3 regions of the Streptomyces sp. NPDC001599 genome follow, and region 2 is predicted to be linked to each of the others. Evidence: riboswitches for the same ligand, from Rfam matches in the RefSeq annotation. Region 2 holds a riboswitch; each other region holds the start of a gene.
What was found. A riboswitch is a leader RNA that binds a small molecule or an ion and turns the genes downstream of it on or off. The one in region 2 is predicted to bind thiamine pyrophosphate.

Region 1 (2,257 bases), on a different contig from region 2:
CAGAAGTACGGCACCGGGTCGTAGGCCGCCGGGGCCTCGCCGCCCGGGGCGCCGACGATGTCGGCGGCGACCGTGCGCGGGCCCTGGAGGGCGTTGTCCCAGTGGTGCACCAGGAGCCGCTCGCCGTAGCGGGCGGAGGGGAAGGAGGCGCAGTCGCCGACCGCGTGGACGTCCGGCGCGGAGGTGCGCAGGTGGTCGTCGGCCAGGACCTCGCCGTGCGCACCGAGGGCGATGCCGGAGCCGGCGAGCCAGCCGGTGGCCGGGCGGGCGCCGATGCCGACGACGACCGCGTCGGCGGGCAGCCGGGTGCCGTCGTCGAGGACGACCCGGCCGGGCTCACCGGGGCCGCCGGGCTCGACGCGCTCCACGCGCGCGTGGGTGCGCAGTTCGGCTCCGGCGTCGGCGTACCAGGCGGTCATCGGCGCGGCGACCTCGGCGGGCAGCGCGTCGGCCAGCGGCCGGTCGGCGGCCTCCACCACGGTCACCGCGCAGCCCGCCTCGCGCGCGGCGGTGGCGAACTCGGCGCCGATCCAGCCGGCGCCGACGACCACGACGTCGTGCTGCCGGGCGAGCACCGGCCGCAGTCGTTCCGCGTCGTCCAGGGTGCGCAGCAGGTGCACGCCGGGCACGCCCTCGGCGCCGGGGAGGCGGACCGGTTCGGCACCGGTCGCCAGGACCAGGACGTCGTACGGCACGGGCCCCTCGGAGGTGTCCAGGACGTGCTCGCCGGTGCGCACGCCCAGCGCCTCGCAGCCCAGCCGCAGGGTGATGCCGAGTGCCTCGAAGTCGACGTCGAAGGCGGAGCCCTCGGCGGTGCCGAGCAGGACGGCCTTGGACAGCGGGGGGCGGTCGTACGGTTGGTGCGGCTCCGCGCCGATCAGGGTCACCGGGCCGGTGAAACCCTGTTCCCGCAGGGCGACCGCGGTCTGCACGCCCGCCATCCCGGCGCCCACCACGACCACCCGGCGCTCCGCGTCCGCCGCCGGTCCCTGTCCCCGTTCCCGCGTCTGCTCGCTCACCCGATCACCATAGACACCCGGCGATTCGCCGGTCGGTGAGGCTCCCTTACCCGTGCGACGCGCTGCGGGCTAGGGTGGCCGACGTAAAGCACTCGCGGGAGCCCGGACGCACCGGGCTGAGAGGGAGGCTGGCGGCCTCCGACCGTACGAACCTGATCCGGGTCATGCCGGCGAAGGGAGGGGCTGGACGCCCATGTCGTCTCCGTTGTCGTCTCCATCGCACACGCCTGCGCACACACCTCGTACGTCCCGTACGCCCGACGTGCTCGTCGTCGGCGGCGGGATCATCGGGCTCGTCACCGCCTGGCGGGCCGCGCGGCGCGGGCTCGTCACCGCCCTCGTGGACCCCGAGCCGGGCGGCGGGGCGGCCCAGGTGGCGGCCGGGATGCTCGCCGCCGTCACGGAGCTGCACTACGGCGAGGAGACGCTGCTCGCGCTGAACCTCGCCTCGGCCCGCCGCTACCCGCAGTTCGCGGCCGAGCTGACCGAGCTGACCGGCCACGACCTCGGTTACCGGCGCTGCGGCACGCTCGCCGTCGCGCTGGACGCCGACGACCGCGCCCACCTGCGCGAACTGCACGCGCTCCAGCAGCGCTCCGGCCTGGAGTCCGAGTGGCTGTCGGGGCGCGAGTGCCGGCGCCTGGAGCCGATGCTCGCGCCGGGCGTGCGCGGGGGGCTCCGGGTGGACGGCGACCACCAGATCGACCCCCGCCGCCTCGCCCGCGCGCTGGTGGCCGCCTGTGAACACGCGGGCGTGGTCTTCCACCGGGTGTGGGCCGAGCGGCTCACCGTCGGGCGCGGGGACCGGGCCGCGGGCGTCGTCACCGCCGACGGCACCGCCCTGGAGGCCGGGCAGGTGGTGCTGGCCGGGGGCAGCCTGAGCGGGCGGCTGGGGGGCGTGCCGGAGGCAGTAATTCCGCCGGTGCGGCCCGTGAAGGGACAGGTGCTGCGGCTGGCCATGCCGCGGACGGGGGCACGGGCGCCGCTGCTGAACCGGACCGTGCGCGCCGTGGTGCGCGGCAACCATGTCTACCTGGTGCCCCGGGAGAACGGCGAGCTGGTCGTCGGCGCCACCAGCGAGGAGCTGGGCTGGGACACGACGGTCACCGCGGGCGGCGTCTACGAACTGCTGCGCGACGCGCACGAGCTGGTCCCCGGCATCACGGAGCTGCCCCTGACGGAGACCCGCGCGGGTCTGCGCCCCGGCTCCCCGGACAACGCCCCGCTGCTCGGCCCGA
Region 2 (2,257 bases):
GGGTGACCGTCACGTCGTCGAGGACACCGAGCGAGCCGATGATGACCCCGGCGAGCAGCAGACCGCTCATGTCGATGGACGGGTACAGGCCGTGGATGAGGCCGGTGTTGTCGTCCGTGTTGCCGGTGAGCGCGGCCCAGCCGATGAAGAGCGACCCGAGCACGCCGATCAGCAGCAGCGAGATCAGTGTGCCGAGCACCGCCACGGACGTTCGGGCCGACAGCCCGTGGCACAGGTACAACGCGATCAGCATGATGGCGCTGGACCCGATCACCGCCACGACCAGGGGGTTCGAGCCCTGGAGGATGGCGGGCAGGATGAAGAAGTTCAGCAGCAGGAAGCTGATGGCCAGCGAGACCAGCGCCATGAGTCCGCGCAGCCGTCCGACGACCACGACGGCGAGGGCGAAGATGCCGGCGAGCAGGGCCAGGGGGAGCCTGCGGTTGATGTCGGTCACCGAGTACTGCAGGTCCTTCGGCGCGGAGGGCTCGTAGGCGACCACCACCTTCTGGCCCTCGTGCAGCTGCCGTGACTGGTCCGGCTGCACGATCTCGTCGAACGTGCGGCCCTTGTCGTCGCCGGTGTCGACGCGGATGGTCGCCCGCTTGCAGTCGCCCTTCGCCTGCTGCACCGCGGAGGAACCCTCGGCGGTGGACGTGTCGCCGGTCGGGACACCGCCCGACGCGTTGACGGACTGGCAGCTCAGTTCGACCACCTTGGTGACGGTGGCCTGCTGTGTCTGCCGGTCGAAGCCGACGCCGGTGCGCTCGTGCGGCGGTGCGCCGCCCGGCCACAGCACCGCGAGCCCGACCAGGACGGCCGCGGTGAAGGGGATCAGGATCGCGGCGATGACCTTCCGCAGATGCCGGGAGACGGGAGCCGCCGGTCCGTGCCCGTGCCCGTGCCCGTGCCCGTGCGAGTGCCCGTGCGAGTGCCCGTGCCCGCCCCCCGCACCGTGCCCGTCCCCCGCACCGTGCCCGCCGCCGGCGGCGTGTCCGTGGTCCTCGTCCTGCCCGTAAACCGTCTCCTGTCTGCCGGCGTTCGCCTCGGCAGCGACACCGGGGACGTGGCCGGCTGCCCGGCCGTCGCCCTCTTCGGCGTTCGGTCCGCGGCGGGGCCGGCGCGGTGGGAAGGAGGGGGGCTGCGGTGTGGTCACCGCCCGATCATCGCAAGAACGAGGGGGGCCCTCTGTTCACCGCGCCCGAATGGGCGCTAGCGTGGAGGCACCTTTGTACACGCGGGAGCTCGGAGCACCGGGCTGAGAGGGCGCTGACCTCCGTCCCAGCGATGTTTCACGGGAAACGTCACCGAAGTCGAGTGACGTATCCCACGAAGCGTCGACAGACGGAAGCCGCTGCGTCGACCGCCGAACCTGTTACCGGGTAATGCCGGCGTAGGGAGTAGGTCTCATGACCATCAAGGACGCACGCACGCCTGCCTCCACGCAGAACACCGCCAAGGCGGACACCGCGGCCCCCGCGGAGAACACGGAGGCCGGGAAGTCCATCGGCTGGCACAAGGCGTACGTCGAGGGCTCGCGCCCCGATCTGCGGGTGTCGGTCCGTCAGGTGCACCTCACCAACGGGCAGTCGGTCACGCTGTACGACACCTCGGGCCCGTACACCGATCCACTCGTCGACACCGATGTCCGCAGGGGCCTCGCCCCGCTGCGGGAGAACTGGATCATCGCCCGCGGTGACACCGAGGAGTACGCGGGCCGCCCCGTCCAGCCCGAGGACGACGGAATCAAGCACACCTCGCCGCGCGGCGGCCTGCGCAACCTCGACGCCGTCTTCCCCGGCCGCCCGCGCCAGCCGCGCCGGGGCCGGGACGGCAACGCGGTGACGCAGCTCGCCTACGCGCGACGGGGCGAGATCACTCCCGAGATGGAGTACGTGGCCGTCCGGGAGAACGTCTCCCCGGAGGTGGTCCGCGAGGAGATCGCCGCCGGCCGCGCCGTGCTGCCCGCCAACGTCAACCACCCAGAGATCGAGCCGATGATCATCGGCAAGCGGTTCCTGGTGAAGGTCAACGCCAACATCGGCAACTCGGCGGTGACATCCTCCATCGAGGAGGAGGTGGACAAGATGACCTGGGCGACCCGATGGGGTGCCGACACGGTCATGGACCTCTCCACCGGCCGCAACATCCACACCACCCGCGAATGGGTCCTGCGCAACTCCCCCGTTCCCATCGGAACCGTGCCGCTCTACCAGGCCCTGGAGAAGGTCGACGGCCGCGCCGAGGAACTGACCTG
Region 3 (2,257 bases), on a different contig from region 2:
TACAACCGGGTCGTCGGCGCCATCCGCCGGCTCACCGACCCCGAGCCCGACGGACTGGGGCTCTCCCAGCGCGGGATCACCGTCTCCACGGTCGGTCTCGTCCCCGCGATCCACCGCTTCACCGGCGAGGGCTTCAAGTGCCGCCTCGCCATCTCCCTGCACGCCCCCGACGACGAGCTGCGCGACACCCTCGTCCCCGTCAACACGCGGTGGAAGGTGCGCGAGGTGCTGGACGCCGGGTTCGAGTACGCGGCGAAGTCCGGGCGTCGGCTGTCCATCGAGTACGCGTTGATCCGGGACATCAACGACCAGGCCTGGCGCGGTGACCGTCTCGGGCGGCTGCTCAAGGGCAGGCCCGTGCACGTCAATCTGATCCCGCTCAACCCGACGCCCGGCTCCAAGTGGACCGCGTCCCGGCCCGAGGACGAGAAGGCGTTCGTGGAGGCGATCGCGGCGCACGGTGTGCCGGTGACGATCCGGGACACCCGTGGGCAGGAGATCGACGGGGCGTGTGGTCAGCTCGCCGCGAGCGAGCGGTAACCTGACCGGCGGCAGTACCAGTAGTACATCCAGTACATCGTCAGCGTCATCACATCTTCATATTCCGACAGGGGAGCGCCACAGCGCTGAGAGTGCGGCACCGGCCGCAGACCCTCCGAACCTGGCCCAGGTCATTCTGGGTAGGGAGATCGGTCACCACTCGAGCTGTTGCGCCCTGCCCGGGACCCTCGCCAGGGGTTCCGGGCGGGGCCGCGTCTTCTCCTGGTCACCCAGGAGGAATTCAGTGAGCATCACCAAGAAGGTCAGTGTCCTGGCCGTCGGACTCGGCATGGTCGGCACGCTGGCCGCCTGCGGGTCCTCGTCCGACGGCTCCGGCGGCAGCGGCTCCGGCGGCTCCAAGACCGTGACCCTGGTCAGTCACGACTCGTGGGCCGCGTCCAAGGACGTCATCGCCGCCTTCGAGAAGGAGTCCGGCTACAAGGTCAAGGTCCTGGAGGACGGCGACGCCGGGCAGGCCGTGAACAAGGCCATCCTCACCAAGGACAACCCGCAGGGCGACGTCTTCTTCGGCGTCGACAACACCCTGCTCTCTCGCGCCCTCGACAACGGCCTGTTCCAGCCGTACGAGGCCAAGGGGTCCGACCTCGTCCGGTCCGAGTACCGGGCCGACCAGGACGAGCACCGGGTCACGCCCGTCGACACCGGCGACATCTGCGTCAACTACGACAAGGCGTACTTCAGCCGGCACAAGCTGACCCCGCCCAGGACCCTCGACGACCTGGTCAAGCCCGAGTACAAGGACCTGCTCGTCACCGAGAACGCGGGCAGCTCCTCGCCCGGCCTCGGCTTCCTGCTCGGCACCGCCGCCAAGTACGGCGACGAGGGCTGGGAGGGCTACTGGAAGAAGCTCAAGGCGAACGGCGTCAAGGTCGTCGACAGCTGGGAGCAGGCGTACAACGAGGAGTTCTCCGGCTCGGCCGGCGGCAAGAAGGCCAAGGGCGACCGTCCGCTCGTCGTGTCGTATGCCTCCTCCCCGCCCGTCGAGGTCGTCTACGCCGACCCGCAGCCGGCCACCGCCCCCACGGGTGTCGCCGACGGCACCTGCTTCCGGCAGGTCGAGTACGCGGGTCTGCTCAGCAACGCGAAGAACCCCGAGGGCGGCAAGGCGCTCCTCGACTTCCTGCTCAGCAAGTCCTTCCAGGAGGACATGCCGCTGAACATGTTCGTCTACCCGGTGCGGGAGGGCGCGCGGGTCCCCGAGGTGTTCTCGAAGTTCGGGCCGCAGGCGAAGGACCCGCAGACCCTCGACCCGGCGAAGATCGCCGACAACCGCGACCAGTGGGTCAAGTCGTGGACCTCGCTCGTACTGAAGTGAGCCGGGAGGGCAAGCAGGCGGTGAGGCCGGCGCGGACCGCGCGCGGGAGCGCGGCTCGGCTCGGCCTCATGGCCCTGCCCGTCGCGTTCTTCGCGGTGTTCTTCGCCTACCCCGTCGCCGCCATCGTCGCGCGCGGCCTGGAGGTCGACGGGGTCTGGCAGCTCGGGCGGATCGGGGACGTGCTCGCCCAGTCCGACGTGCGGCACGTGCTGTGGTTCACCACCTGGCAGGCGCTGGCGTCCACCGGGCTCACGCTGCTCGTCGCGCTGCCCGGCGCGTACGTCTTCGCCCGCTTCGACTTCCCCGGCAAGCAGGTCCTGCGGGCCGTGGTGACCGTGCCGTTCGTGCTGCCGACGGTCGTAGCCGGTACGGCGTTCCTGG

Region 1: it holds a riboswitch for thiamine pyrophosphate, as region 2 does, so the genes downstream of both, thiO (glycine oxidase ThiO) here and thiC (phosphomethylpyrimidine synthase ThiC) in region 2, are expected to answer to the same signal.
Region 3: it holds a riboswitch for thiamine pyrophosphate, as region 2 does, so the genes downstream of both, ACFYZ3_RS31625 (thiamine ABC transporter substrate binding subunit) here and thiC (phosphomethylpyrimidine synthase ThiC) in region 2, are expected to answer to the same signal.

Annotation. Positions count from the first base shown of each region.
Region 1 covers NZ_JBIAVA010000001.1:648,687-650,943, reverse strand. Annotated here, with positions in the region: gene ACFYZ3_RS02955 (NAD(P)/FAD-dependent oxidoreductase) at 1-1,019, opposite strand, end outside; TPP riboswitch at 1,104-1,215, shown strand; gene thiO (glycine oxidase ThiO) at 1,213-2,257, shown strand, end outside.
Region 2 covers NZ_JBIAVA010000022.1:927-3,183, reverse strand. Annotated here, with positions in the region: gene ACFYZ3_RS34955 (YibE/F family protein) at 1-1,156, opposite strand, end outside; TPP riboswitch at 1,228-1,417, shown strand; partial or broken gene thiC (phosphomethylpyrimidine synthase ThiC) at 1,410-2,257, shown strand, end outside.
Region 3 covers NZ_JBIAVA010000016.1:126,291-128,547, reverse strand. Annotated here, with positions in the region: gene rlmN (23S rRNA (adenine(2503)-C(2))-methyltransferase RlmN) at 1-540, shown strand, start outside; TPP riboswitch at 600-705, shown strand; gene ACFYZ3_RS31625 (thiamine ABC transporter substrate binding subunit) at 785-1,876, shown strand; gene ACFYZ3_RS31620 (ABC transporter permease) at 1,852-2,257, shown strand, end outside.